Regions from separate parts of the Vibrio sp. Vf1514 genome, predicted to be linked through region 3. Evidence: predicted binding sites of a transcription regulator. Region 3 holds the regulator's gene; each other region holds the start of a gene.
The links. The regulator PurR, encoded in region 3, represses purine synthesis genes. The targets are predictions, from matches to a motif close to TNANGNAAACGTTTNCNTNA.
Positions count from the first base shown of each region.

Region 1: ACS18Q_RS11480 (NCS2 family permease) is a predicted target of PurR. The motif match lies at 2,779-2,798, and genes of this name have one in related genera.
Region 2: ACS18Q_RS20800 (NupC/NupG family nucleoside CNT transporter) is a predicted target of PurR. The motif match lies at 2,194-2,213, and genes of this name have one in related genera.

Region 1 is NZ_CP197267.1:2,465,904-2,471,362, forward strand. Features, by position in the region: gene frsA (esterase FrsA) at 1-872, opposite strand, end outside; gene gpt (xanthine phosphoribosyltransferase) at 963-1,427, opposite strand; gene ACS18Q_RS11480 (NCS2 family permease) at 1,465-2,757, opposite strand; gene ACS18Q_RS11485 (TRAP transporter large permease) at 3,028-4,350, opposite strand; gene ACS18Q_RS11490 (TRAP transporter small permease subunit) at 4,340-4,957, opposite strand; gene ACS18Q_RS11495 (TRAP transporter substrate-binding protein) at 5,013-5,459, opposite strand, start outside.
Region 2 is NZ_CP197268.1:1,310,871-1,316,329, reverse strand. Features, by position in the region: gene ACS18Q_RS20810 (alpha-amylase family glycosyl hydrolase) at 1-658, shown strand, start outside; gene ACS18Q_RS20805 (DUF4382 domain-containing protein) at 899-1,858, shown strand; gene ACS18Q_RS20800 (NupC/NupG family nucleoside CNT transporter) at 2,488-3,696, shown strand; gene pepT (peptidase T) at 3,910-5,145, shown strand; gene ACS18Q_RS20790 (mechanosensitive ion channel family protein) at 5,423-5,459, shown strand, end outside.
Region 3 is NZ_CP197267.1:1,854,622-1,860,080, forward strand. Features, by position in the region: gene torR (two-component system response regulator TorR) at 1-416, opposite strand, end outside; gene torD (molecular chaperone TorD) at 638-1,285, shown strand; gene purR (HTH-type transcriptional repressor PurR) at 1,559-2,569, shown strand; cyclic di-GMP riboswitch class I at 2,729-2,814, shown strand; gene ACS18Q_RS08560 (TfoX/Sxy family DNA transformation protein) at 2,932-3,522, shown strand; gene ACS18Q_RS08565 (TVP38/TMEM64 family protein) at 3,645-4,331, shown strand; gene ACS18Q_RS08570 (putative signal transducing protein) at 4,333-4,656, shown strand; gene ACS18Q_RS08575 (alpha/beta fold hydrolase) at 4,698-5,459, opposite strand, start outside.

The DNA.
Region 1 (5,459 bases), 610 kb from region 3:
GCTTTCACACGCTCTGGCTCGAGGAACGACAGGCGCACCATCGCATTGCCGCCAAAGCGGAATCCAACGAGGCCGACACGGAAGTGATCTACCCAAGGCAGCGTATCCAGTTGGTTGAGCACAGCCTGATGCAAGCATGACGAATCTTCTGTGAGCGCCCAGTGCGAACTGTGGCCCACCGAAGGCATGTCGATGGTCAACATCGCGATATCCCGCTTGACCAAAAAGTCACGGAACAAACGCCACATGTCCGTTTGTAAGCTATCAAGCCCGGCACTGACGATCACCACCGGCTGCGGTTTTTCAGTATTGGAGAGATGCAGGTGGCCGACGATTTTTTTGTTTTTGTATGGGAACTCTAAGCGTTTCACCACGTATTTGGTGAGGTTGGCCGCTTCCATGTAAGCGTTGTTGGCCAGAATTTGCGCTTGCAGCGCGAGGTTATCGTTTCTCAGATGTGGGTAACCGGCAATGCTGAAGCAGAGCGACGCGGCAAACATTTCATCAGCGGCTTTTTCGCCGGCTTTTGACCCGGCGCGCGCCTGATGCTGCATGCCCAGCTTGGTCCATTCATAGGCCCAGTTGCCACCACGATACCCCATCACCGTATCCAGCCAGCGATCTTCGGTACGGGAATGTTTGGATGAGGCGATACGCGCTAGTACTTCTTCTTGTTCAACCGGATCGATGCCCTGCCAAGCCCATTGCAAACGACGCAGGTTTCGGTACCAAGCGTTGTCCTCTTGCTCTTTTTTCTGTTCAAGAAATTGTTGGCTACTTGGCATGTACTGAATAAGAGAGGACGTTTCTTTGGCTTGTTTATGCTTTTGGAACAAAGTCTCAGAAAGGTTTTTGCTGATTTCTTCGGACATAACGCGTCTCTGTTGAGAATAGTGGCCTAATAGTAATAAAAAAAATGGCCCTAAACAGGGCCATTATCAAATAAAGTTGAGAATCACAGTTTATTTTTGTTTACGGTTTACCGGTTCAACAAACGACAAAACCATGTCCCAAGGCTGTTCAATCCACGTGTCTTGTGGAATGTCCACCACGTATTGATCCACCAATTCACGACCTGCAGGCTTCGCGCATACAGTCACAAATTTCGCTTTAGGATACATTTCACGGATCTTACGCGCTGTATCGCCACTGTCGACTAGGTCATCAACAATCAGGAAACCTTCGCCATCGTGATCGGGTGCTTTTAGCACGCTCATGTCACGTTGGTGATCGTGGTCGTAGCTCGAGATACATACGGTATCGACGTAACGAATACCCAGTTCGCGAGCCAGGATAGCTGCTGGTACCAAGCCACCACGGCTTACACCCAGGATACCTTTCCATTGTTCTGCAGGCATTTGAAGTTCAGCCAGTTCACGGCAGTACTTCTGCATATTGTCCCAAGTGATAACGAATTTTCTACTCATTGTTATTGACCTAAAGTTTGGAAATGTTTTGCCGCGCTTACGCAGCAAGAATGTATTTGACAGCAAAGATGATCGCCATCACCCAGACACTGAGTGACACGCTGCGGCCTTTCCCACTCAACAGCTTAATCAGCGCGTACGCGATAAAGCCCATTGAAATACCTTCTGCAATTGAGAAAGTCAGTGGCATCAAAAGACAGGTCACCACGGTTGGCGCCGCTTCGGTCAGATCGCGCCAGTCAATGCTTACCAGTCCTGAAAGCATCAGAATAGCAACGTAAAACAGCGCACCTGACGTCGCGTAGGCTGGGATCATACCCGCTAATGGCGAGAAGAATAATGCAAGTAGGAACAAAATACCAACGACAACTGCGGTCAGACCGGTACGGCCACCTGCTGCAACACCCGAGACACTCTCGACAAAAGAAGTGGTATTAGACGTCCCCAGCAGTGCACCCACTGATGTGGCCGTTGAGTCCGCCAGCAGCGCGCGGTTCAGACGAGGGATTTTGCCGTCGTCACCAATCAGGCCCGCTTTAGTCGCAACGCCGACCAATGTGCCCGCAGTGTCAAACAGGTCGACAAACAGGAATGCAAACACAACGGAGATCATGCCCACTTCGAAAACGTGTGAGAAGTCGAGTTGCATGAAGGTTGGTGCCAAGCTTGGTGGCGCAGACATCACACCGCCCCACTGCACATCACCGAAGATCAGACCCAAGACGGTGATGGATAAAATCGCAATCATCACGGCACCTTTCACACCACGGTGAACCAGTGCGATGGTGAAGAAGAAACCGAGTGCGCCCAACACTGCAGGCAGCGACGTGATGGCCCCCATAGAAACCAGTGTTGCTGGGTTATCAACCACGATACCAGCATTTTTCAGCGCAATGAACGCCAAAAACAGACCAATACCCGCCGAGATACCGGTTCGCAATGACATCGGAATCGAGTTGATGATCCACTCTCGAATCTTAAACAAGCTCAGCAGAATAAACAGCACGCCTGAACAGAACACGGCTGCAAGCGCAACCTGCCAAGAGTAACCCATACCCAGCACGACCACGTAGGTAAAGAACGCGTTCAGGCCCATGCCCGGTGCTTGTGCAATCGGATAGTTCGCGACGAGACCCATGATGAAACAGCCAACCGCTGCCGCCAGACAGGTAGCAACAAAAACTGCACCACGATCCATTCCGGCATCTGAAAGAATCGCTGGGTTCACGAAGATAATGTATGCCATGGTCAGGAAGGTGGTGACCCCTGCAATGATCTCAGTGCGCACGTTTGTGCCATGTTCACTGAGTTTAAATAGCCTTTCCAGCATGTTCGAGTCCTAATAAAGGTAAAAAGTAAACGGTTGCGTAATCGATTGGGCGCAGATTATAAAGTTATCAAATCACAAATTCCAGACGGAATTTGCATCGATTTTTTAGAAACTCAGAAACATTTATGCACAGCTACACATAAACAGCAGGCTTTTCGGCCAAAAAATCATCACCAGAATGGCAGTTCAGAAATGAGAACAACCTCTCCCTTTTGCTTGGCTGCACATCAGAGAGAGGTTGTGAATATCAGCAGCATCCACCCGATGGGACTAGGAATTCATCACCTTGTTCGGTAACCAAGTAACGAGGTCTGGAAACAGCATGCAGATCACCAGCACCACAAACTGCACCAGAATGAATGGCGTGACCGATTTGTACAGATCCATCATGGTCACCCCTTTCGGCGCAATGCCTTTGAGGTAGAACAGTGCAAATCCATACGGCGGCGTCTGCACCGCAATCACAATGTTGAGAATCATCAGCACGCCAAACCAAATCGGGTCATACCCGAGTGCCACGGCAACTGGAGTAAATATCGGCGCGCACATCAACACAATGATAAATTCATCGATGATGAAACCGAGCAGCAACATGATGACTTGAAACATCATGATGATGACAATCGGCGGCAGGTCGAGATTTTGAGTAAACCCCGCCACCATGCCTTGAATGCCCATCAGCAGATGGAAGTTACTAAACACCGACGCGCCGAGAATAATCCACATCGCGACACTGACCAGCATCGCGGTTTGCATGCCCGAACGCATCAAGAGTTCCGGTTTAAACCGCTTGAACAGAATCGAGAGCAGAATCGCGCCCATCACGCCCAACGCGCCCGATTCCGTTGGCGTCGCAATCCCGGCAATGATGCTACCAAGGACGACCACAATCAGCGCAAACGAAGAGGCGCCGTCACGAATGGTTTTAAACAGCTCATAACCTTTGGGGATTTCGATGTCGTTGTCGATGTCCATCGGCGCACGTTCCGGACGCATTTTACAGCTGATCACCACGTAGCTGATGAGCAGCACGATCGTGATCAGCGCGGGTACCATCGCGCCAAGAAACATCTTGCCGACCGAGTTCTGAGTCGAGGATGCGAACATGATCATCGGAATGCTCGGCGGAATCAAAATGCCCAGCGAACCGCCTGCCATGATCACCCCGAGTGCCAGCTTCTTGTCGTAGCCGCGCTCAAGCATCGGTTTGAGCGCAATCGAACTGGAGGTCATGATGCCAGCGCCGATGATCCCCACCATCGCGCCGATCATTGAACAGACGCCGATCACGCTGATCGCCAGCGATCCGCGCACACGGCCGATCGCCAGTTGGCTGGCGTTAAACATCGCATCGCCGATCCCAGACCGCGTCAGGATCTGCCCCATGTAGATGTACAGCGGGATCGCCAGCAGAATAAAGTTGAAGAAGGTGCTTTCGACCGTGGTCGGAATGATGTTAAACAGCGACTCGCCCCACACCAGATACCCGACGCCCATCGCGATCCCGCCGAGCGCCAGCCCCACTTGCGCGCCAAGAACGAACGCGGTCAGAATACAACCCAACAACACCAGGGTTAACATCTCAATTCCCATTTGGGCTCTCCTTGTCAAAAACGGAATCCAACTGGTCGTTATCGACCTTAAATGGCTGCTCATCCAGATTGACGTGCTGATGAACCTCACCATTCAATTCGCGGCCTTTGATCAAAAAGAACAGATTGGCAATCAACTCCGTCGAATATTCGGCGATGAACACGCCTGCCGAAACCGTCATCATCAACCAAAAGTGATGCATGGCGGGTGCCCATTCACTCTGAGTTTTGTAATTGAATTCGAGACTTTCGATAAACATACCACCGCAGGTTTTGACCATGACCGCCAGAAACCCCATCGCCAAAATCCCCGTCAGCACATCAAACAGGCGTCTGGTTTTTTCCGACACTTTGGCGTGAATGATATCGACGTTGATGTGCGCTTCGCGTTGCTGAGCATACGCGCCGCCTAATGCCGCAATGTAGCCAAACAAAAATAAGGACGTGTCGTAACCCCAAATGGTTGGGCGGTTCAACACGTAACGAGCAAACACCTCGTAAAACACAATCACGGCAAGTACGGGAAGCAAGTACGACACTGAGCGTCCAATCAGACTGACGACGTATTTCGTGAACTGGCAATACCTCAGTAAAATGGCTTCAAGCATAGAAATCTCCCTATAAAAAACAGGCGAACCCAAACGGGTTCACCTGCGTCGTCCATTATTGTTGCTCAAGAATATCCACCAGCTGCTTGGAGTACTTGTCTTCCGCGGCATACTCTTTTGCCAGCGACATCCCCGCGTCTTTCCACGCTTTCAGATCCGCCTCTGAAGGCTGCGGGCTCCATTGCAGGCCTTTGGCCTCCATGTCTGCCACCGCTTGCGATTCCCACAGTTTGGATTTCGACATCTGTTCCTGCGCGTGCGCTGCCGTTGCCGCTTTCACAATCGCCTGCAAATCGGCCGGTAGTTTGTTCCACGCTTTCTGATTGACGACGATGGGGAGCACTTGCGCGCCCGCCAGTGGCACGGGGTACATGTATTTCGCCACTTCAACGTGGTTGCCATCGCGGTGATCAATCATGTTTGAGCCGATCGAGCCGTCGATCACACCCGTTGCCAGCGAGGTGTAGATTTCGCTCCATGCCAGAGAAACCGGCGAAGCGCC
Region 2 (5,459 bases), on a different replicon from region 3:
GACCAAAGAAGAGTATCAACTGTTCTTGCAGCCATATTTGGCCGAAACGCGCTTGGGGGCGTATGACTTTCCGCTGTTTCAGACGCTGTTTAATGCCCTGCAACCGAGCGGTAGCTTAAAAGGGTTGATTGATCCGTATTGTTTCGGGGATGCGTTGTCGAAAGAGCGGGCGATCACGTTTGCGATTACCCATGACATTCCCAACAATGACGTGTTCGCCAATTTGGTGATGTCTCCGGAACGCGAAGCGTTGGCTTACAGCTATGTGTTGGGGCGAGATGGCGGGGTGCCGTTGATCTACACCGATCTGGATCCGAGCGGCATTCGCAATGCACAAGGTGAGCCGCGCTGGCAACAGAGCTGGCACGAGGAGCACATGGTGGCGCGAATTGCGTTTCATAACCGCATGCACGGGCTGCCGATGGTTAATCTTGAAGCCAATGATGATCTGTTGGTGTTCTGCCGAGGTGAGCAAGGGGTGGTGATCATTAATAAATCGTCCCGTAGCCAGACGGTTGAATTGAATTGGCCACAGGCATTAACTGATGTGTTGAGTGATGACGTGTTCTCATCGAACGGCACACACGTGCAGATCGACACCGCGCCCATGACGAGTCGCATGTTGTGGGTTGCGCCGGACGCGCAGACAAAAAAATAGCCGCGGCGGTGGCTGCGGCTTAAATTTCGACAACGATCGAAAAGACAGGGAGGTCATATCCTTATCAGCGAGGATAGGTGATTGATTTTATTCGTCTGAAAAATGGTTTGTGCTTTATTAGTGACAGCGTTCTGTTAAAAAGCGTCAATTTGTCAGGCTCCTGCCAGTTTATTTATTGTTTTCATGAATCACAAAATTACTGTTCTATAATTGAGCTGTATGTCAATAAGTGGTGCGAACATGAAAACTTTACCTTGGATGGCACTCAGCAGTGCCGCACTTCTCTTGGTCGGTTGTGGTGGCGGTGATGGCGACACGTCCACACAAACGTCTAAAGTCTCTTTTTCGGTGTCGGATGCGCCGGTTGACAGCGCGAGTTCTGTCACGGTCGGCTTTACACAGGTCGAGTTGGTGCAGTCTGACGGTTCGTCGATTTTCCTCGATGTGAATCCGTCGGATCCGAGCATGGATTATGAGCAGATTGACTTGATGGCGTATCAGGGAAGCGATGCTGCGCTGATTATCAGCAACCAGTCGATTCCGGTCGGGACGTATCAGAACCTGATTTTGCATGTCAGTACCGAATCGAACGTCAATTTTGTGGTGGATGGTGATGGCACGCAGGCGCTCAAACAGCCGAGCAACAAGCTGCGTTTGGGTAGCTTTACCGTCAGCAACGAATCGACGCAGGCATTTACCATCGAGTTTGACCTCCGCTATGCGCTGGTGATGCGCGGGAACAGCGGGTCGAGCAATGGCTACATTCTCAAACCTCATGGCGTATCGATTCTGAACAACAGCGATGTCGCCAGCTTGTCTGGTACGGTGGACCAAACCCTGTTTACCGAAGGTACGGGCTGCACCGTGGATACTGGCAATTACGTGTATTTGTATGAAGGCAGCGTCGCGGCGTCAACGCTGGGCGACTTGGTGGATGAAAGCGATGCGAGTTTTGACACGGATGTTCCGGTGCCCGATGGCGTGGTGACGCCGTATGCCTCCACTGCGGTGGGGGATGATGGCAGTTATGCGTTTGGTTACCTGCCACTGGGCGATTACACCGTGGCTTTTACGTGCAACGGGGATGACGATGATCCGGTGCAGTACGATGGGTTAACGCTGCCACTACCAGCAGACCAAGTTGCGGAAGTGACGTTGTCGAGCGGTGCGGAAACCGTGGATTTCTCCCCGGTGATCTAAGCGCTGAGACTGAAGTGCTTACATTGAGGCGCTAAAGTTGAATCGCTAAAAGTGGGGCACTTAAATTAGAGTGCAGGCGTGATGCCGACATATAAAAACGCCTCAAGGACCTGAAGCCAGATCACAAGAGGCAATGACGTTGTTAGCGTTTTAGTATCTAAGGGATTTAGAGAGACTCCGATAAGCGTAGACGCGATCAGCCAGACTGCAAATGTCCGTGTGGCGATCGCGTCTTTTTTGTTCACTTCTGGAAGCAAGGTGGCACTTCGGTGGTATCACGCTGCGTGATGGGTTCTCCCATTACTTAATTTGTTGATCGATTGTTCATACATTGAACGCTTGAACGTTTGCGTCAAAAAATGTGATGAAGTTCTATTTTCGATCGCTATACTTTCCGCCCGGCTATGAGCCGGTGCTCAGCCAATACAAGCCGTCACATGGAACTGTGAATGACCCCACTGGGACCAGCTACGATCCATCCAACGCTTGTATAAGGTGATCTCTCTATGAACACACTGTTCACACTTCACGGTGCGCTGTCTGCTGACCGTGCCGATGACGTGCATGTTTCCTCCTTTACCAAGTTTTTGGTTTTTCCTTTTATTACAAACTTTTAACTGGGTAAAACAATGACAATTTTATTTGGATTCATCGGTGTCCTGGTGCTGGTGCTGTGCGCTTTCGCGCTGTCTGAAAGCCGTCAATCAATCAATTGGAAAACCGTCTCGCGCGCGCTGTTGCTGCAAGTGGGTTTTGCCGCGCTGGTGCTCTATTTCCCTTGGGGGCAGAGCGCGCTGGCATCGCTAAGTAGCGGCGTATCAAGCCTGCTGGGCTTTGCTGATGCGGGCATTAGCTTCCTGTTCGGTGACCTTGCCAATTCAGGCTTTATCTTCGCCATTCGCGTGTTGCCAATCATCATTTTCTTCAGCGCGCTGATTTCAGCCCTGTACTATCTGGGCATCATGCAAAAGGTGATTGAGTTCATCGGTGGCGGCATTCAAAAGTTCCTTGGCACCAGTAAAGCGGAATCGCTGGTGGCCACCGGGAATATTTTCCTGTCGCAGGGCGAATCGCCTTTGTTGGTGCGTCCATTCTTGTCACGTATGACGCGCTCTGAACTGTTTGCGGTGATGGCTGGCGGGATGGCATCAGTCGCTGGCAGTGTGCTGGGTGGCTACGCCGGTTTAGGGGTTGATTTGAAATACCTGATTGCGGCGAGCTTTATGGCGGCGCCGGGTAGTTTGATGATGGCAAAAATCATCGTGCCGGAGCGCGATACACCCGTCGATCAAAGCGACATCGAAATGGACAGCGCGAACGACAGCAACGTGATTGACGCGTTGGCGAGCGGTGCCATGAACGGGATGAAAGTGGCGGTGGCTGTGGGCACGATGCTGATCGCGTTTGTCAGCGTGATTGCCATGGTGAACACAGGCTTAGAAAGTTTGGGCGAAGTGCTGGGCTTTAGCGGTATCACGCTGCAAGCGCTGTTTGGTTACCTGTTCTCACCACTGGCGTGGGTGATTGGTGTGCCAAGCAGTGATGTGTTGCTGGCGGGGTCTTACATTGGCCAGAAAATTGTCATGAACGAGTTCGTGGCCTTCATTGACTTTGTCGACCACCGCGCACTGTTGACCGAGCACTCGCAAGTGATTGTGACCTTTGCGCTGTGCGGGTTCGCCAACATCGGTTCGATCGCAATTCAGTTGGGTTCCATTGGGGTGATTGCACCGGAGCGCCGCTCGGAAGTGGCGAATCTGGGCATCAAAGCGGTGCTGGCAGGCACCCTTGCCAACCTGATGAGCGCTTGCTTGGCAGGCATCTTTATCTCGCTGTAATGCTGACACGCCCTGCTCATTTGTGAGTAGGGCGTTTCTCTTTTTAATCCACCAAAAACTGATTTATAGCAAATCATCACTCTGAAGAATCCGTACTATGGATTGCAATTGACTGCGTATCTCTGTTTCGGCGTCTTGCCAACAGGGATAGACCGCGTTTTCTTTCAGTTGAGGAGAAGCTCAACTGCGTTTTGACAGACAGTGAGACTTGCTATGGATAATCTTGTTGGGCGCTTTTTGCGCTACGTAACCTACGACACTCAATCGAAGCCGAAAAACCACCACTGCCCAAGTTCGACGGGGCAGAAGGTCTTTGCTCAAGCACTGCATGATGAGCTGCTGGAACTCGGCTTGAGCGACGTCAGTGTGGACGAACATGGTTATGTCATGGCGAAACTGCCGTCCAATGTGAATTACGCGGTGCCGCCGATCGGCTTTATTTCACACATGGACACCGCACCCGATGCCTCAGGCAAGAATGTAAAGCCTCAGATCGTTGAAGATTATCAGGGCGGCGACATTGCGCTGGGCAAAGGCGATGAAGTACTGTCTCCGATTCAATACCCGGATCTGCACCAACTGCACGGCCACAACCTTATCACCACCGATGGCAACACCTTACTGGGCGCAGATGACAAAGCCGGCATTGCGGAAATCATGACTGCTGTTGAGATGTTGATTGCGGATCCGTCGATCCCGCATGGCGACATCTGTATTGCCTTTACACCGGATGAAGAGATTGGCCGCGGCGCGAATCATTTTGATGTGAAAAAATTTGGCGCGCAGTGGGCTTACACCGTTGATGGTGGTCCTGTGGGAGAGCTGGAATACGAAAACTTCCACGCCGCCAGCGCAGAAGTGATCTGCCATGGGGTGAACGTTCACCCGGGCACGGCCAAAGGCAAGATGGTCAATGCGATGCACATCGCCGCGCGTTTTGCCCTGATGATGCCGGAAGAAGAGACACCGGAATGCACTGATGGCTACGAAGGGTTCTACCATCTGAAATCGGCCAAAATGGGTGTGGCGAAGACGCAACTGGATTACCTGATCCGCGATTTTGAGCGCGACGGCTTGCAAGCGCGCAAAGCATTCCTGCAAAAAACCGTTGATGAGTTGAATCGTCAGCTGAAAAAAGGCCATGTTGAGCTGGTGATCAATGACAACTACGCCAACATGAAAGAGATGATTGAACCGCATCCGCACATCATCGAGCTGGCGAAATCTGCGATGGAAGCGTGCGATGTTCAACCGCTGATCAAACCGATTCGTGGCGGCACCGATGGTGCGCGTCTTTCGTTCATGGGCTTGCCATGTCCGAACCTCTTTACCGGTGGCTACAATTTCCACGGTATACATGAGTTCATCACCATCGAAGGCATGGAACAGGCCGTACAAGTGATCGTGAAATTGGCGGAGCAGACTGCGCGCCATTATCACAACGCCTAATTCACCGCCATCTTCGAGTTTGATTCAACGCCGCTGTGCTCACGCATGGCGGCTTTTTTGTGCCAATGACATTCTGGCGCAAGCGGCTCGCCCGTGGGTGTACACAACTTAGGCGGCAGAGGCAGAAACTTTTGACAGGGCGCATAGAACGAGCAGCCTGTACCGACACTCCCGCGATGCTTGGTTACAATGTCGCACATTTGACTGAATCACAGCGTTTCATCATCCGCAGAGATGAATAGGCAAGTTGCTGTACATCACGAAGTAGGAGAGGGTAATGGAGAAGCTCAACGCGGTCATCGATTATCTGCTAA
Region 3 (5,459 bases):
CGCACCAATTTATCGTTGTCCGGTTCCGGTTCTGGCAATGTGCGACCCGCGATGGCGATGCGCCACAGCAAATTTTTTACGCGAACCAATAGTTCACGCAGTTCAAGAGGTTTGGTGACGTAATCATCGGCGCCCATTTCGAGGCCAATGATTCGATCAATGCTATCCGTGCGTCCAGTGACCAGAATAATTCCTATATCTGATTGACTGCGAAGTTCTCGCGTCAGCAGCAATCCATCTTCACCCGGTAAGTTGATGTCTAACATCACTAGGTCGATGTCATGCTCACTGAGCGCCTGACGCATCGCCACCCCATTCTCAGCTTCTGTCACTTGATACCCTTCTTTTTGAAAGTATCCAGCCAGTTTGCTGCGGGTCACGATGTCGTCTTCAACAACTAAAATGTGATAGCTCATTGACACCACTTTATGTCCACTATGAATACCCGTCATTCTATTCATAAACAGTCATAATTCTAGCATCTCAACCAAAAACATCAGAGTTTATTGATTCAAAGCAATCTCCTGACAAACCGTTAATTTACCGACTTATTTGTTCATATTTTTTCACGCATTGCGTTATTGCTATTCACAATTATTGTTTAGACTTAGAGGAAGAGAGTATTCGGAGTCAACCCATGCAGGAAATCAAAGTCTTTAACGAAAAGCGTGCCGAAATTTATTGGTGGCTGTCGAGCTTATTTAGTAAAGAGCTCAGTGACAAAGAGATTGAACAATATCATTCCCCTCAAATTCGCGCCTTCCTCGGCGGGCTGGGCGAAAACGCCGGGCTGCACGCTGCCGTCACACATTTGGTGGATGCCCTCAACCGATTGATGGACCGTGAGGATGCACGCCTCGAACTTGCCGCTGACTTTTGCGATCTGTTTTTAAAATCAGATAAAGATTCCGCGCTGCCTTACGCCTCGGTGTACATCGGCCAAACCGGATTACTCAACGACACGCCAGCGCAAGCAATGGCTGAACTGCTGAAAAAACACGGCGTCACCACGCATGAAACATTGAATGAGCCTGCCGACCATTTGGCGATTGAACTCGACTTTTTAGGCCACCTCATCATTCGCAGTAATGAGCTGGAAAAAGAGGCGCATATGGAGCGCGCATTCGCCGAACAAGCTGCATTCATTCAAACCCATTTAATGCGGTGGGCGCCCCAATTTGCCACGCGCTGCCAGTCACTGGATCAATTCGGTTTCTATGCCGCGGTGACCGAACTGTTGGTGGCATTCCTCGAACTCGACTTGGCTTATTTAGCCGACGAATAGTTCGCTATCGTGCTCACAAATTGACGAATATACCGTGAACTTTGTGATGATCATTTGATCTCATCCGATGAATTTCATTGCGAGTTCACGCGTAGCAGTCTAGAATCTTGACCGCAAACGATAAAAATATGAATTGAAGATGCAAACCGCTGTTTAAAAGCGGTTTTTGTGTTTTTACTACTTATAGGCTTCACTTTGTGTACCGCCTAATCGCTGCTGGACTTGATCGCGCGAAGTTTTTTCGCATTCAGCAGTCATCGACAGGACTAACCTATGGCTACGATTAAAGACGTTGCACGCCTTGCTGGCGTATCAACAACAACCGTATCTCACGTAATCAACAAGACTCGTTTTGTTGCAGAAACCACACAAGAAAAAGTGATGGAAGCGGTAAAAGAGCTGAACTACGCGCCAAGCGCGGTCGCTCGCAGCTTAAAATGCAACACCACTCGCACCATCGGCATGCTCGTGACGCAATCGACCAACCTCTTCTTCTCTGAAGTAATCGATGGAGTGGAAAGCTACTGCTACCGTCAGGGCTACACCTTGATTCTATGTAACACCGGCGGCATTTACGAAAAGCAACGCGACTATATCCGCATGCTGGCAGAAAAGCGTGTGGACGGCATTCTAGTGATGTGTTCTGACCTGACCGAAGAACTGTTGGAAATGCTGGAAAGTCACTCAGACATTCCCAAAGTGATCATGGACTGGGGCCCAGAAACCTCACAAGCCGACAAAATCATTGATAACTCCGAAGAAGGGGGTTACCTGGCGACGAAATACCTGACTGATCGAGGTCATACGGATATCGCCTGCCTAAGCGGCCACTTCGTGAAAGCTGCGTGTCAGGAACGCATTGCTGGTTTCCGCCGTGCCATGGCAGAAGCAAATCTGCCCGTGCGTGAAGACTGGATTTTGGAAGGCAACTTTGAATGTGATACCGCTGTCCTGGCAGCTGATAAAATCATCGCGATGGACAAACGTCCGACCGCAGTATTCTGTTTCAATGACACCATGGCACTGGGCCTAATCAGCCGCTTACAACAACGTGGCATTCGCGTTCCGGATGACATGTCGGTGATTGGTTACGACAACATTGAACTGGCCGAATACTTCTCACCACCGCTGACCACCATCCACCAACCGAAACGCCGTGTGGGTAAAAACGCCTTCGAAATTTTGCTGGAACGCATCAAGGATAAAGAGCACGAGCGCCGTATATTCGAGATGCACCCTGAGATTGTTGAACGCGACACCGTAAAAGACTTGACAAAACAATAACTTTGCCGAAAATCTGTCTATCTAATGTTGCATACTCATACAAAAAACGTGTGAATTCAGTTGCAATAGTTAGAGACATATATTTGAATGACATCACATTTACATCAAGTAAATGTGATGCTTATTCAAACTTTTGATTATCCTTTTCTAAAGGAAATGTCACGCACAGGGCAAACCATCTGAAAAGGTGGGACGCAAAGCCTCCGGCCTAAACCCAATTTTGGGTAGGTAGCGGGGTTACCGATGGCAAAAATGCATATATTAAGAAGTTGACTCCTAACTGACACACTCATTGCATTCTTTTGCTACTTTCTCGGACCTGACTTTGGTGGCGTATTAATTAATACACCGAGACTTACAGCATGGATAAACCAATACTAAAAGATTCGATGCGGCTCTTTGAGCAACTTGGACGCGTTAAATCTCGTTCAATGTTTGGTGGCTTTGGGATTTTTGTCGATGACACAATGTTCGCATTGGTGGTCAATGACAGACTCCACATTCGCGCCGACGACGCTTCAACCGCAAAATTCAAGCAACAAGGCTACGAGCCTTATGTTTACAAAAAACGCGGATTCCCCGTAGTGACTAAGTATTTCGCTTTGCCGGAAGACTGCTGGTCAGACACGGGCCGTATTCTCGATGACGCTAAATCGGCACTCACTGTGGCAAAATCTGAGCGAGAGACTCAAGCCCAGGCGAAACCCGATCGTTTGAAAGATCTCCCTAACCTGCGCCTTGCGACCGAACGGATGCTGAAAAAAGCCGGTATCGAAACGGTGGAAGCGCTGCAGGAGAAAGGTGCCGTAGAAGCATACAAAGCCGTTCGACAATCACATTCTTCAGATGTCGGCTTAGAACTGCTATGGGCACTGGAAGGCGCAATTGAGGGGAAACACTGGTCGGTGATCCCTCAAACTCGCCGCGACGAGTTGTTACAACGTTTGTCGTAAACCTTTTTGAGAGCAACTTCACTAAAAGCATCCGTTCGCGGGTGCTTTTTCTTTGAAAGAAAAGATCGCTTTTCCCTGTCTGGTTACGTATACCTATTACCATCATCTCGTGGGAATCTTCAATGAGTAAAAAGCTGATTTTGGGCCTCATCTTAATCGCCGTGATCGTCGCGCTGGCGACCACGTTTGGCCAATACCTGACACTCGACAATGCCAAAGCCCAGCAAGCACTACTGGCCGACTATATTGATCAGCATGTGGTCACTGCCGCGCTGATCTACTTTCTCAGTTACGTCTTCATCACTGCGTTCTCCATTCCCGGTGCAGCCGTTGTGACCTTGCTTGGCGCAGCATTATTCGGCTTCTGGCTCAGCCTGTTACTGGTCTCATTTGCCAGCACCATCGGTGCCACACTGGCGTTTCTGAGCAGCCGCTATCTGTTAAAAGAGTGGGTACAGACTCGATTTGGCGACAAACTCCATGCCGTCAATCAAGGCATGGCTCGAGACGGCGCCTTTTATTTGCTCTCCCTGCGCCTTATCCCGGTGTTTCCATTTTTCCTGATCAACCTGCTGATGGGATTAAGCCCGATTGCGCTAACGCGCTACTATTGGGTCAGTCAGTTGGGCATGTTGCCGGGCACGGCGGTCTACATCAATGCTGGCACACAACTAGCGCAGATCGACTCACTTTCTGGCATCATTTCACCAGCCGTTTTGCTCTCATTTGCGTTGCTCGGGTTGTTTCCATTGCTCATGAAATGGGTGATGAACCGCATCACGCGCTACTCAACAAATGACGCTGCCTGAGATGAAGATTTACATTGCTCACAATCCCACTGACGCGCATCTGTTGTGTGAACTGCTCAAACAGGCGCACATTCAGTGTGAAGTGCGGGGTGAAGGATTATTTGGTCTGCGGGGAGAATTGCCCCTGAGTGAGGATACCGAGCCATATATCTGGCTGCTGGATGAAGCCCAATATGCCAAAGCGCAAGCCATCATTGCGGATTATCAACGTCCACTCAGTGCGCAAGACACGCAGCCTTGGCGCTGCACGTACTGCGGAGAGGTCAACGAAGGCCAGTTTGCCATCTGCTGGCAATGTGGCCACATCGACGACCCCGCGGAATGAGCAATCACGACGCGGTATGAAAAACTCGCGGCACAGCCGTGTCAATGCGCTGACGGGCGAGCTTGTTGCTGAATGAACTGAATCGACACCTGATTAAATAGCTCTGGCTGTTCCACATTGCACACGTGGCCGCAGTTCGGAATTTCATGTAGTTCACTTTGGCGATGCGCCGCGACCATCTCTTTGACCGGTTGAATAAACATGTAGTCCCGCTCCCCCATCAAATACAACGTTGGGATCGCTAGCTCGCGGTCTTTGAAATAGCGCATCAACGGGTTTACTTCAGCCGTGAGTGTGAACCAGCGTTTAAATTCTTTCTGACACAGGTTCTTCGCTTCACGAATAAACAGATGTCGAGATTCTTTTTGGCTACGTTGTGGCATCACAATGTAAGCGAATAGCCGGTAGAGCCACATATAAGGAATGATGTGTTTACTCAGATGGCCGAGTTTCACCAGCACCTGAGAGCGCACATTGAGCCGAGTCACTGCCCCACCCAAAACCATAGAACGCACGCGCCCTGCCGCCATTTCGGCCACATTGCGCACGATGATGGTGCCCAGCGACATGCCGACAAAATGCGCCGATTGAATCTTAAGATGATCCAGCACGCGCAACACATCAAGAGTGACCGTTTGGAAGGTATAGCGATTGGCCATCAGATCTTTGAATAACTCACCCGAACGTCCGTGCCCGCGCAGGTCAATCAACAGCAAATTAAAATGCTGACGATACGCTTTGATCTGCTTGAACCAGATGGAGGAACTCCCTCCGGCGCCATGCACAAACACCACCCATTCCGG